Regions from separate parts of the Vescimonas sanitatis genome, predicted to be linked through region 2. Evidence: a T-box and tRNA genes for the amino acid it is inferred to sense, from the RefSeq annotation. Region 2 holds a T-box; the other holds one or more tRNA genes.
What was found. A T-box is a leader RNA that pairs with one kind of tRNA and senses whether it is charged. The one in region 2 lies ahead of ACOMDU_RS01170 (valine--tRNA ligase), so its partner is inferred to be a tRNA-Val.

Region 1 (12,045 bases), on a different contig from region 2:
CTGCGGGACACGCTTGGCTATACAACGGCGGAGACCACCGCCCTGTATGGCGAATACACCTTCGGCATGACACTGTTCATGCTGCCGCCGTCATTTATCTATCCCCTATCGGTAAGCCTGATGCCGGCGGTATCCGCCGCGCTGACCCGCCGCGACCGCACTGCTGCCGGAATAGCGGCCGGGGCGGCGCTGAAGCTGACGGTGCTGGCGGCCCTGCCCTCCGGCGTGGGACTGTCGGTGCTGGCGGGGCCTATCCTGCACCTGCTCTATCCCGCGGTGCCGGAAACCGCCGAGGCGGCGGCCTATCACCTGACGTTCCTGGGTCTGGCCTGTGTGTTCGTATGCCTGATGGTGGCCACCAACGGCGTCCTGCAGGCCTACGGTCACCCGCTGCTGCCGGTGATCTCCCTCCTCTGCGGCGGCATACTGAAGATCGTCACCAACTACCTGATGGTGGGCGATCCCGCCACGGGCATTCGGGGCGCCGCGGTGAGCACACTGTACTGCTACGCGCTGATCGCGGTCATCAACCTGGCAGCCATCGCACGGCTGGTACCGGAGCGTCCGGGGTATATCTCCCTGTTTGCCAAGCCCGTTCTTCTGACGGCGGTGATGGCGCTGGCGGCCCGGTCCGGCTATGGCCTGTTCTGCCGCCTTCTGCCCGAGAGATGGGCGGTACTGCCGGCGGTGCTGCTGGCCGCCGTTGTATACGTGGTGCTGGCGCTGGCCATCGGCGCCGTGACGCGGCAGGATCTTCAGACCCTGCCGAAAGGGGAAAAACTGGCTGACCGGCTGCATTTGCGGTAAAATTCCTGAAATGCAGCGAACTTTTCCCCAGTTGCAGTGGAAAACCTCTTGCAATAGGAGCGTAAGTATGATAAATTTTACAAGGAAACCACGCTATGGCTACGAAGACCTGCTGGAGATCATCCGGCTGCTCCGTTCGCCGGAGGGCTGTCCCTGGGACCGGGTGCAGACCCACCAGTCCATCCGCCGAGGAATGCTGGAGGAGGCCTACGAGGCCGCCGAGGCCATCGATACGGACAACGCCGCACTGCTGAAGGAAGAGCTGGGCGACGTGCTCATGCAGGTGGTGTTCCACGCCGGCATTGAGGCCGACGCCGGGCGCTTTGACATGGATGACGTATGCGACGGCGTGGTAAAAAAGCTGCTGTACCGCCACCCCCACGTGTTCGGCGATGGTCAGGCGGAAACGGCAGACACTGTGCCCGCCAGCTGGGAGCAGCTGAAGCGGCAGGAGAAGGGCCAGAAAACCACTGCCGATGCGCTGGATGCCGTGGCCCGCAGTCTGCCAGGTCTGTGGCGGGCGGAGAAGATACAGAAGAAGGCTGCGGAGGCGGGCTTCGACTGGCGCGACGTCTCCGGCGCGCTGGACAAGCTGGACGAGGAGACTGCCGAGCTGCGGCAGGCGGTACGCGCCGGCACCAATGTCGAGGAGGAGCTGGGCGACGTACTGTTCGCCTCCGTAAAGGTGGGTCGCTTCTGCGGCGTGGACCCGGAAACAGCTGTCAACGGCACCTGTGAAAAATTCATTCGCCGCTTCCGCGCGATGGAGGAGGCCGCGGCCGCAGAGGGCCGCAGCCTGTCCGACATGACGCTGGAGGAGATGACCGCCCTGTGGAACGGAGCCAAAGAATGTTCTTAATGCGATACAACATCGTTTTAGGATAGCCGCCCATTGCGGCAATTACCAACGAAAATTTTTGGGAGGAAATAACATGAATAAGACTGAACTGATCGCCGCTGTCGCTGAGAAGACCGGCCTGTCCAAGAAGGACTCTGACGCTGCCGTCAACGCCGTTCTGAACACCATCACCGAGACCCTGAAGGCTGACGAGAAGATCCAGCTGGTGGGCTTTGGTTCCTTCGAGACCAAGAAGCGCGCTGCCCGCACCGGCCTCAATCCCCGCACCAAGACGCCCGTGCAGATCGCCGCTACCAAGATCCCCGCTTTCAAGGCCGGCAAGGCCCTGAAGGACGCCGTGGCAGAGTAAGCTGACGTATGCAAAGGCTGGTGTGGCGACACACCAGCCTTTCTTATAGGAGGGACCCCATGCGTTTGGACAAATATCTGAAGGTCTCGCGGCTCATCAAGCGCCGCACCGTGGCCAATGAGGCCTGCGACGCCGAGCGTGTCACCGTCAACGGCCGGGTACAGCGGGCATCCTACGACGTGAAGGTGGGCGATGTGATCGCGATCCGTTTCGGTGCAAGAACGCTGACGGTTGAGGTAGTGTCCGTCACCGAGAACGTGGGCAAAGACGCGGCTGCGGCCATGTATAAAGAGGTCTGAGGACAAACCCGGCATAAAAGAACAAGCCCCCTCATACGATGGTAAAAAACGCATCCCGGCACAGGGCCGGGGCGCGAAAACCGTATCGTAGGAGGGGACTTTTTATGCCGTATGATATCACCGATCCTGCCACCGCCCACCGCTTACAGCTGGAGGGGCGGGAGAAGCTCACCGTCTCCGGCGTAGAGGACGTGGAGCGCTTCGACGACCAGTGCATCGTGCTGCGTACCGGCGCGGGCGTGCTGGTGGTCAGCGGAGAGAGCCTGCACATCGGCAAGCTGAGCCTGGATGGCGGCGAGCTGCACGTGGACGGGCGCATCGACGCGCTGACCTATGAGGATGCGCCGGAGGTCCGGGGCGGCGGGCTGTTCAGCCGCCTGTTCGGCTGAGGTGGGGACCGTTGTCTCCGAGCAGCTGCGTTCGTACCTGACCGCAGCGGCCCTGGGCGCGGCGGCCGGGGCCGTCTATGACCTGCTGCGGCTGGTGCGGCTGCGCCGTCGGCGGGACCGGCGGCTGACCCATGGGCTGGACGCGGCGTTTCTGCTGCTGGTCGCTCCGGCCCTGCTGTGGTACGCCCTGCGGGTAGGGCAGGGCGAGCTGCGGCTGATCATGCTGACCGCCATGGGCCTGGGCGCGGCGGTGTATCTGCTGGCGCTCTCGCCGCTGATGCGTCCGCTCTGGGACTTCTGGCTCAGCGCCGCCGCGGGCACAGGCCGGCTGCTGTGGTGGCCGGTGAAAAAATTTACGGCGGCGGCGAAAAAAGCCTTTATTTTTTGTCGGAAGTGCGTTATGATAAGAAAAAAGCGCGCTGCGGAAAAGGAGGCGGAACGCCATGCAGAAAGGGCAGGCGCACGCAAAGAAGCACCGGACAAATCCCATATTGCTGCTGGTCATTCTCGCGCTGGTGGTGTTTTTAGGCGTGGAGCTGATCCGGGTGGGCAAGCGGCTGAACGAGGCCGCGCAGCAGCAGGCCGCGCTGGAGAGACAGCTGCAGCAGCAGACGCAGGAGAACCAGGCGCTGGAGTCTGACCTGGCCAAGAAGGACGACGAGGAGTTCATCAAGGACCTGGCCCGCGACCAGCTGGGGCTGGCCGAGGCCGGCGAGCGAATTTTCTACGATGTGAATGACTGAAAAGCAGTCCCCGGCAGCGCCGGGGGCTGCTTTCTTCTGCGAAGAATACAGCAAAAGGCTCCGGCGAATGCCGGAGCCTGTGCTTTTTGTGAGGAGAAAATGATATCAGGGAAGAAACGGCGCCGTCTGCTTACGCAGGGGCGAACGCTCCTGATAAGCGATTTACTCTGCGGCCTGAGCAGCCTTCTTGTTGCGGCCGAGAGCGCGGATGCCCTCCACCACCAGATCGATGGCCAGAATCACCAGCAGCACGCCGATGATACCACGGATGTAGAACCACACCACACCCTGACCACCGGCCATGATGCCGACGATCTGAGCCTTGATGGTGAACACCAGGGAGGTCAGGGTCACGATCAGCATGAAGAACATGGGGAAGTAGAACATCTTGTTGTTGCGGCCGATCTTGCCCAGCCAGCAGCACACAGCCAGCAGACCCAGAGCAGCCAGCAGCTGGTTGGCAGCGCCGAACAGAGCCCAGATCTTGGCATAGCCGGTCAGACCCAGAGCCACGCCAGCCACCACGGTGATACCGGTAGCCACATAGGGGTTGGTGATAACGCGCTTCCAGCCGGTCAGATCCTCGCGGGTCTTGCCGGGCTCGACAAAGAACTCAGCGAACATATAGCGGGCCAGACGGGTGGCGGTATCCACAGAGGTCAGGCAGAAGGCGGACACGGCCAGGATCAGCATGGAGTACACCACGTTGTAGCAGCCGGAGCCGAACACCTTGGAGAACATGGAGGCCAGACCGGTGGCAAACACGACGGTAGGCGTCGTGGTGGTGCCGTCAGCATACTGGTTCCAGATGTAACCAACAGCGCAGACGGAGATCAGAGCCAGAGCGCACTCGATCAGCATACCGCCATAGGCGATGGGCTTGGCGTCCTTCTCCTGATCCAGCTGCTTGGACGTGGTACCGGAGCCCACCAGGGAGTGGAAGCCGGACACAGCGCCGCAGGCGATGGTCACGAACAGTGCAGGGAACATATAGCCCAGGGACGTGCCGCTGGGAGCCAGGGTATCATAGAACCCGGTAAACGCGGGCATATCCACGGTGGGGGAGCAGCCGACGATGCCCACGACAGCCAGGATCATCATGCCGTACAGCAGGAAGGAGCTCAGGTAGTCACGGGGCTGCAGCAGGATCCAAACGGGGGTGACGGAAGCAACGCCGATGTACAGACCGACAATGATCATCCACACGGTGTAGTTCAGATAGATGGGATGCCAGTTCAGGCCGATGATCATGCAGACCACGATGCCGATGACGCCGATGACCGTGGAAATGCCCAGAGGCGCGTTGCGGCGATAGACAAAGAAGCCGAACAGAATGGCCATCAGGATGAACATGATGGAGATGATGGCGGTGGAGGCATTGGCAGCGGAAGCCGCATAGTCCACAGCGCCGTCAGCGGTGTAGGTGGCCTTGAAGGTGTTGGCCACGATGGAGGCGAATGCCGCCACCACCAGGATCAAAGTCAGGTAAGCGAAGGTGATGAACAGCTTCTTGGCCTTGGCGCCGATGGCGTCGCCGATGACCTCACCGATGGACTCGCCCTTGTGGCGAATGGAGGCGAACAGGGCGCCGAAGTCATGCACGCCGCCGAAGAAGATACCGCCGATCAGGACCCACAGCATAACGGGGACCCAACCGAACACAGCGGCCTGAATGGGGCCGTTGATGGGGCCGGCACCGGCGATAGAGGAGAAATGGTGACCCATCAGCACGGGAGCCTTGGCAGGACAATAATCCTTGCCATCCTCCATGGTATGGGCAGGAGTCGGACGGGAGTTATCCACGCCCCACTTCTTGGCCAGCCAGCCGCCGTAGAAGATATAACCTACGACCAGGACAGCGCAGCCAATAATAAGGAACAACGCAGCATTCATACAGCTCTCTCCTTTCTGAATAGCGATTTCTTTTGCTTATGAAACAGGCCTCTTTCGAAAACCTGTGCTGCACTATGTCCGCTGGCATTGGTGCTGATCTTTTCCTCAGGCAGCACCACCAGCCCGGTATGAAAGTCCATCCAGCCCCAGTAGGACAGCTTGAAGCTCTTGTAGAGCTTGCAGCGCTTCAGTGCCTTGCGGGCGTCTTCGTCGCAGCTGTCACAGACAAACAGCGCGGTGATATAGGTATACATATGGGTGGAGTTTGGCTGGATGCGGGCCATACCCTGTTCGTAGGCCAGCTTTTCGCACCTTTCATATATCTCCTTCGTCAGATGGGGAACATTGAAAAGGTACACATATTCAAAGCTGTTGGCCTGCCAGAGCTTGGCCTTTTTGGAGAGCACGTACTTCTCGGCGGTGGCGTAGAAATCCATCGTGGCGGCCAAGGCGTGCTCGTTCTCTTCGCAGCGGGTCACATCATAGCTGCCGGCGTACACATCGCACAAACGGTCGACGGCTTCCTGTCGGGTCATAGCGGCTCCTCCCTTTTCATAACGATTTCTTAGCATTCAGGACGTGGTTCATCGTTCCTTTCGCAATTAAAACTGCGAAATATTTATACCGGAAAAGTTGCATTTCCTGTTTTTTAGCAAACAAACACGCCCGCCCACTAATAACATCATTACTATACGCCGGTGTTTTTCAACTTTCAAGCCGCAAAATGAACAATTTTTGAACATTAAGTTTGTATAAATTTTTGGTTGATTTGTGCAAAAAAATGTGGTAGTTTGAAAACGTTACCGACACTTGCCGTTTTTTTTGTTTTACGAGGCGCTGTCCCGCCTGTAAGAACGGTTTGCGCCGGTTTCGTTTTTTATCAGCGGACAAATTGGAAACGTTGCCGCCTTCACATCCGCAATTTCCTGAAAAGGTAAGAAAAAAACACCATCCCGTGGGATGGTGTTTTGTGATTTTTTCGGTTACTGTCACCCCAGGTGGCGCTCGAAATTGCCGCCGGCATGGACGCCCTCCTGCACGATGTAGAAGGCATCCGGGTCCACCCGGCGCAGAACATCCTGCAGGGTGTCGATCTCATACTTGGACAGGCAGACACAGAGCACCTGCACCTCGTCGCCGGTCCAGCCGCCCCGGCCCGTCCAGCTGGTAACGCCCCGGTCCAACTGCTCCATGATGTAGCGGGGCAGCTGGGGGTCGTTCTTCTTGGTGAAGATCAGCAGCTGTACCGTAACATTCTGCCGGTGGATACGGTCCAGAAACAGGCTGCTCAGCACATTATATATAGCGGAGTAGATCGCGGTGGTGGCGTCGAACAGGAAGAAGCACAGGGTGTACAGCAGCGCGTTGAAGAAAATGGAGAACCGACCCACGGTGAAGCGGCTGCCCTTCTTGCTGAGATACAGCCCCAGGATGTCCAGGCCGCCGGTGGAGCAGCCGCAGGTCAGCACCAATCCAGAGGCAAAACCCGCCAGGATGCCGCCTACCATACAGCTGGTGAGGATATCCGGAATGACCGGCGTGGACGGCGAGGGAATGACCGCCAGAAAGACAGAGTTGCAGACGGTGCAGATCGCTGCCTTCCAGAAAAACTCCCGGCCTAGGGCCTTGTAGGCCAGCAGGAACAAGGGAATGTTCACGAAGAAATACAGTACACCGGCCAGGTCGAAGGGCAGGGAGAGAGACAGCTCCCGCTGCAGAAGGGTACGGATCACCTGGCACAGGCCGTAGGCCCCGCCGCCGTAGAGGCCCTGAGGCACGATGAACACGTTGATGGCCACGCTGAGCAGCAGGCCGCCCAGCAGACCGCCGATCAGGCGCAGGCTCTTGTTGTGCATGAGTTTCTGATACATGGAGCGATACTCCTTTTCTTCCATGGTAATGTCAGTAATACCGGCAGGATACGTAGGTGATACATATATGGTACGTATACGGTACGTATATAGTATGTGGCGGAACGGGAAATGTCAAGCACTTCTCGTTCCGCCGCGGATCAAAAGCTATATCGCAGGCAGCGCTCCAGTCTGCGGAGCGCCCGGTGCAGTGAACGGGACACCGTGGACTTGTTGACGCCCAGCACCGCCGCGATCTGGGTCACGTTCATGTCCCTCTCCATGTACAGCGCCAGGACCTCCCGCTGGCGGGGCGTCAGCTCCGCCGCCACAGCCTTGGGCAGGTTCCGCAGCAGCCGACGGCGGCGTTCGCTGTTGTCCCCGGCCTGGGTGTGGAGCCAGAACTCAAGACCCGCCCGATCCATGGGGTCATATACGGTACTCGCCATAGCCGCAGAAGCTCCTGTCGTAGTAGCGGGCCGTCAGTTGGGTCAGGCGGCGGCACTGCTCCAGCATGGGCCGCAGCTCCGCGATCCGGCGGCGCAGACGCCGGGCCTCCTCCTGATCGCCGGTGGTACGCAGGGCCAGGCGCAGCTGCGCCAGCCGCCCGGCCACCAGCGCGGCGCTGGCGTCGTACTGTACGGAAAGTTGTGATAATGTCATATGCGATCCCCCTCTTTCGTTGTTCTGCATGGTTCTTTTGTGAAAGCTGTATAACTTTAAAGCGATAAATTTTCTGTTTCCTGATAAACTTTCTTGTTGACATTGAGGGAAAGCTCTGGTATAATACGGTTCGCTGGTGAGATGCTGGTGTAGCTCAGCTGGTAGAGCAGCTGATTTGTAATCAGCAGGTCGGGGGTTCGAATCCGTCCACCAGCTCCAATTGAATACCCGTATATTTGGGGGATTTCCCGAGTGGCCAAAGGGGACAGACTGTAAATCTGCTGGCAATGCCTTCGGTGGTTCGAATCCACCATCCCCCACCAAAAATACCGATCAGCCCTTCAGGCGGTCGGTATTTTTATTGTCAACGCCGCGGTACCTATCATGTGCACGCCCCGAGAGAAGCGGCCCAGCCCGCCGCAAAAGAGCACGCTCCGGCGTGCTCTTTTCGTTTTTTGCCGCCCCCTCTGCCGCCGTTTGTATCCACCTCCTCCACGCCACAGCATTCTTGTGACAACCCCCTTTCAAAACCAAGAAACTTGTTGATGACGCTACTGTATCACAAGAAACTTGTGATGTCAAGTCAAAAATCACAAGTTTCTTGTGATTATCCCTTGACAAAACCAAAAATCCAGCGTAGTATACTGTCAAAAGCAGTCTGTATTTGTCGAGGAGGTGCGCGGCGTGTCTTTTGGTGAACAAATGCGGCGGCGGCGGGAGGAGCTGGGGCTGACCCGGCAGGCGCTGGCCGACCGACTGGGAGTGTCCGTATCCGCCGTGGGCAACTACGAGACGGGCATCAGCGCCCCCAAGGAGGAGGTGCTCCTGCGGCTGTTTGACGCGCTGGAGGCTGAGCCCAACTATCTGTACCGGGGCAGCTACCGCGCCGCCTCCGGCGGCCACAGTGACGAGGAGCGCCGTCTGCTGGCCAAATACCGGGATCTGCCCCTGTCCGGGCGCCAGACCGTCCACACGCTGGTGGACGCGCTGACCGAAATGACTGACGACCTGCGCGCCGCCGCACCCGCCGCCGAGAGGCGGGTCATCCCGCTGTACACATCACCCGCCGCCGCGGGCTTTGCCGCCCCGGTGTTCGGCGAGGACTATGAGCTGATACCGGTCACCGGCGACGTACCGCCCGGTGCGGAGCTGGCCGTGCGGATACAGGGCGACTCCATGGCGCCGGTCATCGCCGACGGCGCCGTGGTCTACGTGAACCACGACCCGGTGCAAAGCGGCGACGTGGGCATCTTCTGCGTGGACGGCGATATGCTGTGCAAGCAGTACTACCGGGATCCGCTGGGTATGGTATACCTGTTCTCCCTGAACCGGAAGCGCTCGGATATGGACGTGATATTCCACCGGGGCAGCGGCCGCAGCCTCACCTGCTTCGGCCGGGTGATGCTCCACACCCAGCCCCTCCCGGAGGGACATATATAACGAAGCAGCCCGCCTCTTTCGAGGCGGGCTGCGTTTTCGCGGTCACAATATAAATCCTCCGTCGCAGGTGAGCACCTGCCCGGTGATGAACGACGCCTTCTCGTCCGCCAGGAAGCTGACAGCGGCGGCGATGTCCTCCGGCGTGCCCAGACGGCCCAGCGGCGTCTCCTGCGCCAGCTGGGGGAGTACCTCCGGCGGCAGAGCGCCCAGCATATCGGTCTTGATGACACCCGGCGCAACGCAGTTGACCCGGATGCCCGTTGGCGCCAGCTCCGACGCCAGCGACCGCGTCAGCGCGATCAGCGCGCCCTTGGTGGCAGAGTACGTCACCTCGCAGCTGGCGCCCCGCAGGCCCCAGATGGAGGACACGTTGACGATGCACCCGGCGTGTTCGCGGAGCATATGGGGCAGCACCGCCTGTATGGTGTGGAACGCCCCGTCCACGTTCACGGCGAAATACCGGTGCCACAGGGCGTCGGTGATGTCCTGGAACAGCGCCTGTCCCGCCACGCCCGCATTGTTCACCAGCAGCGACACGGGGCCGAGCTCGCCCTCCACCCGCCGCACCATCTCGTTCACCTGCACCCGGTGCGCCACGTCCGCCTGCACGGCCATGGCGCGGCCGCCGGCGGCGCTGATCTCCGCCACCAGTGACATGGCGCAGTCCTGCCGCTCCCGGTAGTTGACGCACACGGCGTAGCCCTCGGCGGCCAAGCGGCGGGCCACCGCCCGTCCGATGCCCCGGGAGGAGCCGGTCACCAGCGCGATCTTTTCCATGGGATCATCCCCTTTTCACAGTCTTTCCCCGTGAGTATAGCAAATTTCCGCGGGAAAGGCAAGAAAAGTGTTGACAAACCGGGGTTGATAGGGTAATATACTATCGTTGTCTGCGCGGTTAGCTCAGCTGGTAGAGCACATGCTTGACGTGCATGGGGTCACAGGTTCGAGTCCTGTACCGCGCACCACGAAAACCTCGGAACCACAAGGGTTCCGAGGTTTTTTGCTTTGCAAATTTTGAATTCGAGTCAGTGACGCACGCCAAAAAAGCCCCGGGGCCGAAAAGGTCCCGGGGCTTTTGGAGCACAGGAAGCGTTGTAAAACGGCAGCGGTTTGTCCGAGACGCAGCGGCGCTTATCCCTCGCTCCGCACAGGCGGAAGGACCTGAAAATCGCCGCGGCGCTCCGGCATGGCGTCGCCGTACTGCTTGAAGTAGTCCAGGATCAGATCGGACATTTCCGTGCCGATCTCCCGCACCACGGGGCAGCCCACATAGCAGTCATACCCGCCGGTGCCGCTGGCGCGGTAGCTGTTCAGGCAGATGGTGAACACATCGGTATCCGCCACGGGCTTTCCCTGCACGGTCATGGCAGCGACCCGCTGCCCCACCGGGCGGGAGATATCGTAGGTGTAGGACACGCCCATGTAGTAGTCATAGTTGTAATGCTCCACCTTCGGCTCCAGGAAGCAGTCCGACACCCGCAGGGTGCCGTCGTCGTTCCGGGTAAAGTATGCCGCGCTGCGCTCCATCGCCTGCCGCAGGACGGCGCCGGTGATCTCCAGCACCGACAGCGTGTTGGTGTAGGGGTAGGCGATCAGCAGATCGCGCCGCCGCACCACCCGCGGGAGCCCCGCCGCGTCGTTGGCCAGGCTGGAGGCGGACAGCTGCGCGCCGCTGGCCCAAAGCTGCACCGCGTTGAACAGATCGGGGAGGCCGCTGCCTCCGGCCGCCATGTGCAGCGGCGTGTCCGGCATCAGAGGCTGCGGCAGATGGCCCACCACCTGATCCAGCCAGTCCTGGGCGCCGCGCTCCATGCCGGCGAACTCGTCCAGCCACTCCCGGCGGCATGCACCGGATGCGGGGATCGTCTCGCTGGTGAAGCGCTTGCCCGTTTCGGATATGGCCGCCTCGATGTGCAAGAATTCCTGTCCCCGGTCGGTGGGCTGCACCACGAAAGTACCGCACAGCGTCTGCCCGTGGACGGTCATGTGCTGGTGCCCTGTCAGCAGAAGGTCAAAGTCCAGCTCCTGGCACAGGCGGTAGGCCACGTTCTCATGGGTGGTGGACAGCACGCGGCCGGTGGCCAGATCTCTCTCGAAGCCGCCGTGATAAATGCACAGCGTCACATCCACCCGGCCCCGCAGGGATTCCAGCGCCGCACGCGCGGCGGGGATAGGGTCGCTGATAGTGATGCCGGACAGGTGCTCCGGCTTCTCCCAGATGTTCACGTAGTCGGTGACGATGCCCACGATGCCGATCCGCAGGCCGTTCTCCAGCGTGTGGATACGGGCAGGGAAGCGCACGCGGGCGCCGTCCCAGCGGACATTCTCGCAGACGCAGCGGGCGTGCAGAGCGTTGAGATAGCTGTCCAGATAGTCCATGCCGTAGTTGAAGTCGTGGTTGCCCAGGGTCACATAGTCGTAGCCGCAGCGGTTCATTATCTCGGCGAACCGGCTGGCGTCGCCCAATGTGTCATGGCAGTAGGCACCCAGCGGCGAGCCCTGCAGGATATCGCCGCCGTCGATGACCAGCGTGTTCCCGTCCTTATGAAACTGGCTGGCACACTTGAACAGACCGATATTCCTCTCCTGCCGGCTGCGGTAGTCGGTGGGATAGATATAACCATGGAGGTCAGAGGTGAAGTAGATGGTAAAGCGTTTTGTGTCCATCGGCTCACCCCCGTGCCAGCTTGATACGGATCCGGGAGGATATCCACTCGATGATCAGCACCAGCACGATCAGGCCCAGCAGGATC
Region 2 (12,045 bases):
TTCCAGGCCCTTGGCGGCGTGCATGGTCATCATGGTCACGCAGTTGTCGCCGTCCACCCGGCTGTCCAGGTCGGTGTACAGCGCGATCTCATCCAGGAAGCCGGAGAGACTCGTCTCCGCGCCCTCGGCGTTTTCCAGGTAGGCCAGGATGCTGGAGCGCAGCTCCTGCACGTTCTCCAGCCGGCCCCGGCTCTCCATATCGTCCTTCTCCCGCAGGGCGGGCGCGTAGCCGCTTCGCTCGCAGACGTAATCGTAGAACTCCGGCAGCTCACTCTCCGGCAGGCGGCGGCGCATTTCCTCGATCATCTCTGTAAAGGTATTCAGCTTGCCAGCTGCATTTTTCAGCTCGGGGAATTCCTCCGCACGGCGGAATACGTCGTAGAGCGTCAGGCCGTGCTGTGTGGCAATAATCTGGGCCTTGTCCACGGTGGCCTGGCCGATCTTGCGGGCGGGAACGTTGACGATGCGCCGCAGGCGCAGATCGTCCGTGGGGTTGTTGATGACGCACAGATAGGCAAGCATATCCTTGACCTCGGCCCGGTCAAAAAACTTCAGACCACCGTAGATCTTATAGGGGATGCCGCTGCGCTTGCAGGCGTATTCCAGCGCGTTGGACTGGGTGTTGGTACGGTACAGCACCGCACAGTCACCCCAGCTGCCGCCCCGGCGGTAGTACATCATGATCTGCCCCAGGACAAAGTTGGCCTCGTCGCTCTCGTTGAAGGTGGTCTTTACCGTCACCAGCTCGCCGCAGCCGTTCTCCGTCCACAGGGTCTTGCCCTTGCGGCCCTGATTGTTGCGAATGACCGCGTTTGCCGCGTCCAGGATATTCTGCGTAGAGCGATAATTCTGTTCCAGCCGAATGACCCGCGCGCCCTTGAACTGCCGCTCAAAGCTGAGGATATTGGTGATATCCGCGCCCCGGAAGCGGTAAATGCTCTGGTCGTCGTCACCTACCACACAGATGTTCCGGGCGGGGCCCGTCAGCAGCTTGGCCAGCTCGTATTGCAGCGCGTTGGTGTCCTGATACTCGTCAATGAGGACATAGCGGAACTTCCGTTGGTAGTACTCCCGCACATCCGGCGCCGTCTGCAGCAGGCGCACCGTGTGCCACAGCAGGTCATCAAAGTCCAGCGCATTGGCCTCACGAAGCTTTTTATTGTAAAGTGTATATACTTTACCCATCCTTATTTTCCGCCAGTCGTTGATCGATTGCCACTGCTCCAGAAATTCCTCCGGCGACTGCATATCGTTCTTGGCGCGGGAGATGACCGACTGCACCTCGCGGGGCGGAAACGACTTCTCCTCCAGCCCCAGCTCCTTGAGAATGTCCTTGACCACACGCTTGCTGTCATCACTGTCATAGATGGTAAAGCTGCGGTCGAAACCGATGCGGTCGATGTCTCGCCGCAGGATACGCACACAGGCGGAGTGGAACGTGGACGCCCACACATCGGCGGCAGCTTCCTCCCCCAGCATCCGCCCCAGGCGATCCTTCAGCTCGTTAGCAGCCTTGTTGGTGAAGGTGATAGCCAGCACCTCCCAGGGACGGGCCGGTTCCACCGCGCAGAGATACTCCACGAGAGCGTGCTGCGCCGAGTCCGGCACCTTGGCATACTGCTCCAGAAACGATACCTCGTCCTCGCTGATGGGAATCGGTATCTCCTCGGTATCACTGCCACGACCATACCGCAGCAGATTGGCCACCCGGTGGATCAGCACGGTCGTCTTACCGGAGCCAGCGCCCGCCAACAGAAGCAGCGGCCCCTCCGTGGCCAGCACGCCCTGGCGCTGGCAGTCGTTCAAATTCTGATAATCCACCGCGATCGCATCGCGCCGGGCCTTGATAAAGCGTTTTTCCAGATCCGTCATAGAGGGGCCTCGTCTTTCTCGTTCGTTGCTCTCATTTTAATACAACTTCCGCGCCCGGTCAACCGCAAATGAAATTTATAGAATTTTTGTTCGATTTCACTTGACAAGAACGCTTGTTCGATTTATACTATTACCAGAACAACAGTTCGAGCAAGGAGGACACAACTATGACAACTTTTGGTCTCATTATCACGCTGCTGGGCGCGGGTTCCATCGCCGCCAATGTACTGCGGCTCATCGACTGTATTGACAGGCCGGCGCCCCGGCGCCGCCGCATGGCATAAAAGCATGGAGCTGCTGGACAAGCTGGCGATATTGTCGGATGCGGCCAAATATGACGCGGCGTGTACGTCCAGCGGCGTGCGCCGCGGATTCCGGCCGGGTATGATCGGCAACACCTCCTCTTCCATCGCCGGCTGCTGTCACAGCTTTTCGGCCGATGGGCGGTGCATCACGCTGCTGAAGGTGCTGTTGAGCAATGCCTGCGTGTACGACTGCAAGTACTGCGTTAACCGACGCAGCAATGATACGCGCCGCGCCGCCTTCACGCCCCGTGAACTGGCGGAACTGACCATCGGCTTCTTTCGGCGGAATTACATAGAAGGTCTGTTCCTCTCCAGCGGCGTACTGCGCGATCCGGACTACACCATGGAACAGATAATCCGGGCCCTGCGTATCCTGCGGGAGGAGTATCGTTTCAACGGTTACATCCACGCCAAAGCTATCCCCGGTGCGGCGCCGGAGCTGGTGCATCAGCTGGGACTGCTGGCCGACCGGCTCAGTGTGAACATCGAGCTGCCCAGTCAGCAGGGTTTGCAGGCGCTGGCCCCGGATAAGACCAGGGAGGCGATCCTGCGCCCGATGGGACTGATCCGCGACGGCGCGGCACAGAGTAAGGCGGAGCTGGTGAAGTACCGGCACGCACCGGTGTTTGCCCCGGCGGGGCAGAGCACACAGCTGATCGTGGGCGCTACCGACGACAGCGACCGGCGCATTCTGCACCTGACGGAGTCACTATATCGCAAGTACAGGCTGAAGCGCGTGTTCTACTCCGCGTATGTACCGGTGGTGGAAAATAGCCTGCTGCCATCCCTGGACACCAAACCGCCGCTGCTGCGGGAGCATCGCCTGTACCAGGCGGACTGGCTCCTGCGGTTTTACGGTTTTCGGGCCGCCGAGCTGCTGGATGACGCCCACCCGGACTTTGACCCGCGGCTGGATCCAAAATGCAGCTGGGCACTGCAGCATCTGGACCAGTTCCCTGTCGAGGTCATGCGGGCGGATCTGGAGACGCTGCTGCGCGTTCCCGGAATCGGCCCCACCAGTGCGCGGCGCATCGTATCGGCACGGCGCTGCGGCGGTACCCTACGCTTTGAGGACCTGAAAAAGCTGGGCGTGGTGCTGAAACGGGCGCAGTACTTTATTACCTGCGGCGGGCGGATACCGGAGGGACTGCACTTCTCCCCTGCTACGCTGCCCTTGCAGCTGGAACGACTGGAGCGCGATACGCTGCCTTCGGACCAGGCTGCACAGTTGTCTCTCTTTGATCCGGTAGGAGAAGCCGTATGAATGACGTGATTTATCAATATGATGGCAGCCTGGATGGTTTTCTGTGCTGCGTATATGAGAGCTATGTGTACAAGGAGGCCCCCGCCGCCTTCTGCTGCGACGAAGACCCCCTCTCCCTCTATGAGGTTCGCACCGTGATCACCCAGCCGGCGTACAGTCAGCGGGTCAGCCGCGGTATCGCCGCCCGGTCCGGCAAAGCGCTGGCCGTGGTGCGCCGCGGCTTTTTAACGTGTCTGCCGGACAAGGAAGCCCGTTTGTACGCCTTTATCCGGAAGCTGTTGGCAGAGGGACCCGGCTTTATGCGCGATCTGTCCGACCCGGCCTGCTATCCGCTGTATCGCGCCATCCGCCATATGAACGGCGAGCTGGAAAAACTGCGCGGTTTTGTGCGGTTTTCGGACTACGGCGGTACACTGGGCGCGGAGATCGAGCCCAAAAACCGTGTGCTGCCGCTGCTGCGCGGCCATTTCTGCCAGCGCTATGCCAACGAGCAATTCTTTATCTATGACCGCACCCATCGAGAGCTGCTGCTGTATGCCGGAGGCCGTTCCCGCATTATGCGGATGGAGCACTTTCAGCCCACGCTGCCCGGAGAGGACGAGTTGTACTTTCGCTCGCTGTGGAAGCAGTTTTTCCAAAGCGTCGCCATTCGGGAGCGCGAAAATCCCCGGTGTCAGAACACGTTTATGCCGAAACGGTATCGGGGGACCATGACGGAGTTTTTGCCTTTGGAATACGAAAAAGAGCAGGGCGCCTCGCCGAAGCTGCCGGGTGCCTCCGGAACGGACGGCTGAGAGACAGATACCGGGAAAGCGTTTCACCTTTCCGTTACGAGGGAACGCCCATCCCGCCGATAACGGGATGAGCGTTCCGCAATAGAGCCCCCTCTGTCCTGATCCATTTTACATTCGAAATCGCGCTGCTGTCGAGACGCCTCCCTTTTTACGCCGTCTCTGCCCGAAGTCACTCCTCTGCCAGCAGGTCCCGCAGCTTTTGCAGGCTGCGGCGCTCCAGCCGCGAGACCTGGACCTGCGATACCTGTAAGATGCGGGCGGTCTGCTCCTGCGTCAACCCCTTGAAAAAACGCAGGAGAATGGTCTTCCGTTCTTTCTCCGGCAGTGCGTCGATGGCGTCCCGCAGAGCGATACGCTCCACCAGAGAGACGCTGGGCTCCTCGGCACATAGTGTGGACTCCAGCGTCAGGCCCTCCGCGGTCTCCTGCTGCAGAGAGTCCGGTGCGATCAGCGCCAGATCCACGGCGGCGATCTCCTCCGGTGTCATGCCGGTCTCCGCTGCCAGCTGTGACAGCTTTGGCTCACAGCCCAGACGCCCTTGCAGCCGTTCCCGTGCCGCCCAAAGTGTCTGCCCCTTTTCCCGCATGGTGCGGCCCACTTTTACCGGACCGTCATCCCGGAGGAACCGACGTATCTCGCCGGCGATTTTCGGCACGGCATAGGTGGAAAACTGCGTCCCGTATGTGAGGTCAAACCCCTTTACAGCCTTTACAAAGCCGATGCACCCCAACTGATACAGGTCATCCGTCTCCACACCGCAACCATTGTAACGACGGACGATGGACCAGATCAATCCCGCGTTCTCCGTCAGCAGCTGCGCCTCCGCCCGGTCATCGCCCTGCTGGGCCCGTTCCAGCAGTGCCAGCCGGTCGCTCATCGTATCGCCAGCCGCGGCGCGATCCGTTTACGCATCTGCACTGTGGTCCCCTTTCCCGGAACAGACCGCACTACCAACCGATCCGTGAAGCTCTCCATAATCGTAAAGCCCATGCCGCTGCGCTCGCTGCCGCCGGTGGTATACATGGGACGGCGGGCCTGCTCCACATTTTCGATACCGCGCCCCCAGTCGCGGATCGTGATCTCCAGCATCCCCCCTTTCAATATCTTCAGCTTCATCACCACCTTACCCAACTGATCCGGATAGGCGTGGACGATGGCGTTGGTCACCGCCTCGCTGACGGCGGTCTTGATGTCCCCCAGCTCATCCAGTGTGGGGTCCAGTTGGGCGGCAAAGCCTGCCGCCGCCACCCGCGCAAACCCCTCGTTGCTGCTGCGGCTCAGGAATTCCAGTGTCACGTAGTTTTCAGCTCGCGTCATAGTATGTACTCCCTCCTCAAACGATCGTCACCATGCGTCCGACGCCTGACGCTTCGAACACCTTTCTTGGCTGCTGCGCCACATGATACAGCGTTACGGCGCCGCCCAGCTCCCGCATCCGCTGCCAACCCCGCAGCGCCACGGCGATGCCGGAGCTGTCCATAAATGTGACGCCGGAAAAATCCAGCACCAGCGACAGTGGCAGCGTCCGCTCGATCTCGCGCTCCAGATTTTCCAGCAGTCCTTTTGCCCCATGGTGGTCCAACTCGCCGACCAGAAAGAATGTCAGCGTTTTGCCCTCGTGTTTTGCCGATACTTCCATTTGAACGCTCCTTTTTCTTTGGTGTGTGCCGCAGGCCGTGCCTGCCAGAAAAAACTCCGCGGTTCGATGTTCTGCGTTGATTATAGACTATCCGACGCGCGGAATTTGTCGAAACCCGTCAGAAGGGCGAAAAATTTTGGAAAGCACCATGTTTTTCGGCGCCGGAACGGCGGTCAATCTGGCACAGCGGGCCGCGTATATAGCGCATATTCCCGTTTGCGGACAAACAAAAAAGACGCCGAAAGGCGTCTTTTTTGTTTGTCCGGTCCTGCACACGGCGGGCTGGGCTTTGCTTTCGTTTTTACATCAGAATAACTGTGAAGCACTATAGCTTTACAGCTTCATTGCTGCAGCGGAGGCGTCCAGCTTGGTGATAAGCGCCCGGGCCTTTTCGGCCTTTTCGCGCTCTGCGTTGACCACGTTCTCCGGGGCACGAGAGGTGAAGGACTCGTTGGCCAGCTTGGCCTCGATGCGCTGGAGGTTCTCCTCCGCCTTTTTGCGCTCGGTGGCGATGCGCTCCAGCTCCTTGGCGATGTCCACCAGCTCCGCCATGGGCATATACACCGTGGCGTCGTGGGTGGCGACGGTCACCATGCCGGTCAGGTCGGCAGGCGCGGCGGTCAGCACCGTCAGCTCGCTGGCGTAGGCCATGCGGGTGATGAAGTGTGCGCCCAACTGATAGTTCTCCGGCTGCGCCGTCACAAGGATGACCTGAGCCTTGCGGCTGGGCGGCACGTTCATCTCGGCGCGGCGGGCGCGGATGGCGGAGATGGCGTCCTTGACGGCCTCCATAGCGGCCTCGGCCTCCGGGAAGTGCAGCGCATCCTGATACTCCGGCCACTTGGCGGAGATGAGGTACCGGCCCTCGTGGGGCAGCGCCTGCCAGATCTCCTCGGTGATGAAGGGCATGAACGGGTGCAGCAGCTCCAGGATACGCAGCAGCACATAGCACAGCACATTCTCGGCGGCCTGCTTTGCCTGCGCATCCTCGCCGTTCAGGCGGGTCTTGGTCAGCTCGATATACCAGTCGCAGTAGGTGTCCCAGATGAAGTCGTAGATCTTGGCGGAGGCAACGCCCAGCTCGTAGGCCTCCAGATTGTCGGTGACCTCGCGGATCAGGGTATTCAGCTTGCTGAGGATCCATTTGTCCTCCAGCTCCAACTTCTCGGGCAGTTCGACCTTGTCGATGGACAAGTTCATCATGACGAAGCGGCTGGCATTCCAGATTTTATTGGCAAAGTTACGCATGGCTTCGCACTTCTCCACGAAGAAGCGCATATCATTGCCGGGGCTGTTACCGGTGATCAGGTTGAAGCGCAAGGCGTCTGCGCCGTACTTCTCGGCCATCTCCAGGGGGTCGATTCCGTTGCCCAGGGACTTGGACATCTTGCGGCCCTTGTCATCACGGACAAGACCGTGGATGAATACCGTCTTGAAGGGCTCCTTCTTCATCTGCTCCATGCCGGAGAAGATCATGCGGGCCACCCAGAAGAAGATAATGTCGTAGCCGGTGACCATAACGGAGGTGGGATACCAGTACTTCAGGTCGGCGGCATCCGTGTCGGGCCAACCCAGGGTGGAGAAGGGCCACAAGGCGGAGCTGAACCAGGTGTCCAGCACGTCCTCCTCGCGGGTCAGGTGTGTGCAGCCGCACTTTTCACACTTGGTGGGATCCTCACGGCTGACATTGATATGGCCGCACTCATCGCAATACCAGGCGGGAATCTGGTGGCCCCACCACAGCTGGCGGGAGATACACCAGTCATGGACGTTCTCCATCCAGTTGATATAGGTCTTGGTGAAGCGCTCAGGCACGAACTTGATGGTGCCGTCCTCCACCACACGGATGGCCTCCTTGGCCAGGGGCGCCATCTTCACGAACCACTGGGCGGAGATCAGGGGCTCCACATCGTTGTGGCAGCGGTAGCAGGTGCCCACGTTGTGGCTGTACGGTTCGGTCTTGACCAGGTAGCCCTGCGCCTCCAGATCGGCCACCACCGCCTTGCGGCAGGCGTAGCGGTCCATTCCCTCATATTTGCCGGCGTTCTCGTTCATGGTGCCGTCGTCGCTGATGCAGCGGATGACCTCCAGATTGTGCCGCAGGCCCACCTCGAAGTCGTTGGGGTCATGGGCGGGGGTCATCTTCACGGCACCGGTACCGAAGCCGATCTCGCAGTAATCGTCGCCCACGATGGGGATCTCGCGGTTCATAATGGGCAGGATGCAGGTCTTGCCGATCAGGTGCTTGAACTTCTCGTCCTCCGGGTTCACCGCCACGCCGGTATCGCCGAACATGGTCTCAGGCCGGGTGGTGGCGATCACGATGTCACCGCTGCCGTCCGCCAGGGGGTAACGGATATACCACAGATTGCCGGGCTTATCGGTGTACTCCACCTCGGCGTCGGACAGGGCCGTCAGGCAGTGGGGGCACCAGTTGATGATGCGGCTGCCCTTGTAGATCAGGCCCTTTTCGTACAGCTCGCAGAAGGTCTCGCGCACGGCGCGGGAGCAGCCCTCGTCCATGGTGAAGCGGTCACGGCTCCAGTCGCAGGAGGCGCCCATCTTTTTCTGCTGCTCCACGATACGGCTGCCGTATTTTTCCTTCCAGGCCCACACACGCTCAAGGAACTTCTCGCGGCCCAGATCGTAACGGGTCAAGCCCTCGTTCTTCCGCAGTTCCTCCTCCACCTTAATCTGGGTGGCGATGCCGGCGTGGTCGCTGCCGGGCAGCCACAGTGCCTCGTAGCCCTGCATCCGCTTAAAGCGGGTCAGGATGTCCTGTAGGGTGCAGTCCAGGGCGTGGCCCATGTGCAGCTGGCCGGTGACGTTGGGGGGCGGCATGACGATGGAAAAAGGCTTCTTGTCCGGGTTCGGCTCCGCCTTGAAGCAGTCGCCGTCCATCCAAAGCTTGTAGATGCGGGATTCCACGTCCCGCGGGTCATAGACCTTGGGCAGTTCTTTCATATCTGTACTCCTTTTTCGGTATTTGGCAAAACAAAAAGTCCGCTCCGTTTTGCCAGTGCAAAACAGGGCGAACATAACGTCCGTGGTACCACCTGTATTCGGGATCGCTCCCGCGCTCATGGGTGCAGCAACACCCCGCCCCGGTAACGGAGGGCAAACCGCCGCAGCCTACTGTCAGTTCAGCGCGAAGCTCAGGGACGACTTGGGCGGGGCATCACGGGCGCTTACACCTGCCGCGCCCTCTCTTGGCATCCGCTGACCGCCTACTGCTTCCCGTCATCGCCGATTTCATATGCAGGAAGTATACTATATCCGCAGGAAAATGTCAAGAGGGAGACGGCGTAGGGCCATCTCCCTCTTGCTATGTACCTTTCAGCGCTTGTTGGACTTGATCCAGATGCCCTGCTTCTCCGCGTTGGCGATCAGGTCATCGCGGAACATGGGGTGGGCAATGGAGATCAGCTTCTCCGCCCGTTCCCAGGTAGAACAGCCCACCAGGTTCACGCCGCCGTACTCGGTGACGATGTAGTACGCCTGGCTGCGGGGGTCGGTGACGATGTCGCCGGGGGTCAGCAGCGGGTTGATGCGGGACTTCACATTTCCCTGCTTATCCGTAAACGAGGACGTCAGACAGATAAAGGCCTTGCCGCCGTGAGACAACGCCGCACCCTCAAGGAAGTCCAGCTGACCGCCGGTGCCACTGATCTGGCGGGTGCCGGAGCTTTCGGCGCAGATCTGTCCGTACAGATCGACGGAGATACAGTTGTTGATGGAAACAAAATTATCCTGCTTGCCCACGTTGGCCGGGTCGTTGCAGTAGCTGATGGGATAGGTGACCACGCCGGGGTTTTCCCGTATCCAATCATACAGATCCGGCGAGCCGATGGCCAGGCCGAAGATGCTCTTGTAGCGATCCAGCTTCTTCTGGTTGTTGGTGATCTTGCCAGCCTTGTACATATCCAGATAGCTGTCGCACAGCATCTCGGTATGGATGCCCAGGTCCCGCAGATCACTCTTGGCGATCATCTGGCCCACCGCGTTGGGCAGAGAACCGATGCCCAGTTGTAAGGTGGAGCCGTCCACCATGTTCTGCACCACGTATTCGGCGATCTTCATCTCCGCCTCATTGGCGGCGGGAGACTTGACGCTGGGCAGCGGGCCATGGGGCCCCTCTACGATCATGTCCACATCGCTGATATGGATGCACTCGTCCAGACCGCCGTAGACCCAGGGCAGATTCTCGTTGATCTCCAGAATGACTACGTCTGCCTTGTCCAGCGTAGAACGAGCGGAGGCCGTGGCACCGGCAAAGTTGAAGTAGCCGTGCTCGTTCATGGGGGTCACAGCCATCATGGCCACGTTGACGGTGAGGAACTGGCTGTAATACCAGCTGAGGTTGCGGAACACCATGGGATTAAAATTACACAGTCCACGGTCGCAGAGCTTGCGCTCATAGCCGGACATATGCCAGCTGTTGTAGACAAAGTGCCTGCGCTCGGGGTCGCACTCCACCATCTGGATCGGGTCGAAGATCAGATAGCCGCGGATCTTGACCTCGCGGAGCTCATCCTTTCTCTTGGCAATGGCGGCGTCCATCAGAGACGGAAAACCCGTGCCCATGGAGATGTCGATCCAGTCGCCGCTTTTTACCACCCGTGCCGCTTCATCGGCGGTGCATAGCTTACGCTTGTATTCCGCTGTGTAGTCAAACGGTCTCGCCATAGTGTTCTCCCTTTCCGCATCCTGTGCTGCTGCATTTTTTACTTTGTTAATTTTATCACTTGCCCATCTGTCTGTCAACAGTTTAACAATTTTTTCTTATCGGAATAAGTTATTTCCTCCCTGGATCCCCCGTCTGCCCGGTGCACGGCTACCCCCTCCCTTTTCCGCATCCGGAAGCCGCAGATACAGGAAAAAACGCCCCGACCTAATGGCCGGGGCGTTTGCTGCGAAGGCTTACTTCTCCGCGCGGCGCTTATAGGATTCGTACTTCTCCTTGGCGGCTTCCTCCGCCTCGGCGAACAGCACCTTGGCGTTCTCCGGGAAGCTCAGCTCCAGAGAGGCGTAACGAACCTCGCCCTTCATGAAGTCGTACAGGGGCATGGTGGGCTCCTTGCTGTCCAGGGTAAAGGTCTTGGTCTCCGGGCTGTACCGGTACAGGTTCCAATAACCGGAGTTGACGGCGTCCTTCATCTCCTGCTGGACGTTGTTCATGCCCTTCTTGATGCCGTGGTTGATGCAGGGCGCGTAACAGATGACGATGGACGGACCCTTGTGGGCCTCGGCCTCCTTGATGGCCTTGATCAGCTGATTGGGATTGGCGCCCATGGAGCACTGGGCCACATAGACGTTGTCGTAGGTCATCATCAGCATGCCAAGGTCTTTCTTCTTGGTCTTCTTGCCGCTGGCCTGGAATTGGGCAACAGCACCCACAGGCGTGGCCTTGGAGGACTGGCCGCCGGTGTTGGAGTAGACCTCGGTATCCACCAGCAGGACATTCACGTCCTCGCCCATGGCGAACACGTGATCCAGACCGCCGTAGCCGATATCGTAGGCCCAGCCGTCGCCGCCGTACATCCACATGGTCTTCTTGGAGAGATCTTTCTTGCGCTTTAGGATCTCATCCACCAGCTTCTGCTCGTCGGCGGAGAACTTGCCCTTCTCCAGCAGTGCCACCAGCTCAGCAGTGGCGGGGGTGGAGGCGTCCAGGTCATCATACGTCTCCATATACTTGGCGATGGCGGCCTTGACGGCCTCGTCCTTGGTCAGGGCATCCAGCTCCTTAACGTAGCCGGTGACGCAATCACGCAGCTGCTTGACGGCCAGGCACATACCGTAGGAGAACTCGGCGTTGTTCTCGAACAGGGAGTTGGACCACGCCACGCCCTTGCCCTCGGCGTTCTTGCAGTACGGTACGCAGGGCATAGCCGCGCCCCAGGCCTGGGTACAGCCGGTGGCGTTGGCCAGATACATCTTGTCGCCGAACATCTGGGTCAGCAGCTTGATGTAGGGCGTCTCACCGCAGCCGGCACAGGCCCCGTTGAACTCCACCAGGGGCTGCTTGAACTGGCTACCCTTCAGGGTAAATTTGTCCACGCGGGAGGTCTTTTCCTTCACGGTGGTCAGGAAGTTCCAGTCGGTCTGGTCCAGAGACACCTCGTGGGTGGGGACCATCTTCAGTGCCTTGCCGGACTTGGGGCAGGAGGC

Region 1: it has a tRNA-Val gene. The T-box ahead of ACOMDU_RS01170 (valine--tRNA ligase) is inferred to sense a tRNA for this amino acid. The anticodon was not compared.

The regions. Positions count from the first base shown of each region.
Region 1 is NZ_JBMGPW010000004.1:222,860-234,904, reverse strand. It holds gene ACOMDU_RS07050 (putative polysaccharide biosynthesis protein) at 1-807, shown strand, start outside; gene mazG (nucleoside triphosphate pyrophosphohydrolase) at 875-1,666, shown strand; gene ACOMDU_RS07040 (HU family DNA-binding protein) at 1,740-2,015, shown strand; gene ACOMDU_RS07035 (RNA-binding S4 domain-containing protein) at 2,075-2,314, shown strand; gene ACOMDU_RS07030 (YabP/YqfC family sporulation protein) at 2,419-2,703, shown strand; partial or broken gene yabQ (spore cortex biosynthesis protein YabQ) at 2,648-2,917, shown strand; gene ACOMDU_RS07020 (septum formation initiator family protein) at 3,147-3,446, shown strand; gene ACOMDU_RS07015 (carbon starvation CstA family protein) at 3,609-5,339, opposite strand; gene ACOMDU_RS07010 (DUF8052 family protein) at 5,336-5,875, opposite strand; gene ACOMDU_RS07005 (YitT family protein) at 6,329-7,210, opposite strand; gene ACOMDU_RS07000 (sigma-70 family RNA polymerase sigma factor) at 7,351-7,638, opposite strand; gene ACOMDU_RS06995 (hypothetical protein) at 7,619-7,852, opposite strand; tRNA gene ACOMDU_RS06990 (tRNA-Thr) at 7,996-8,071, shown strand; tRNA gene ACOMDU_RS06985 (tRNA-Tyr) at 8,091-8,175, shown strand; gene ACOMDU_RS06980 (XRE family transcriptional regulator) at 8,537-9,292, shown strand; gene ymfI (elongation factor P 5-aminopentanone reductase) at 9,335-10,069, opposite strand; tRNA gene ACOMDU_RS06970 (tRNA-Val) at 10,182-10,257, shown strand; gene ACOMDU_RS06965 (bifunctional metallophosphatase/5'-nucleotidase) at 10,424-11,959, opposite strand; gene phnE (phosphonate ABC transporter, permease protein PhnE) at 11,964-12,045, opposite strand, start outside.
Region 2 is NZ_JBMGPW010000001.1:216,725-228,769, reverse strand. It holds gene ACOMDU_RS01200 (ATP-dependent helicase) at 1-1,872, opposite strand, end outside; gene ACOMDU_RS01195 (putative DNA modification/repair radical SAM protein) at 2,161-3,441, shown strand; gene ACOMDU_RS01190 (TIGR03915 family putative DNA repair protein) at 3,438-4,235, shown strand; gene ACOMDU_RS01185 (sigma-70 family RNA polymerase sigma factor) at 4,405-5,112, opposite strand; gene spoIIAB (anti-sigma F factor) at 5,109-5,552, opposite strand; gene ACOMDU_RS01175 (anti-sigma factor antagonist) at 5,569-5,874, opposite strand; gene ACOMDU_RS01170 (valine--tRNA ligase) at 6,208-8,838, opposite strand; T-box leader at 8,899-9,127, opposite strand; gene ACOMDU_RS01165 (acetyl-CoA hydrolase/transferase family protein) at 9,211-10,560, opposite strand; gene nifJ (pyruvate:ferredoxin (flavodoxin) oxidoreductase) at 10,795-12,045, opposite strand, start outside.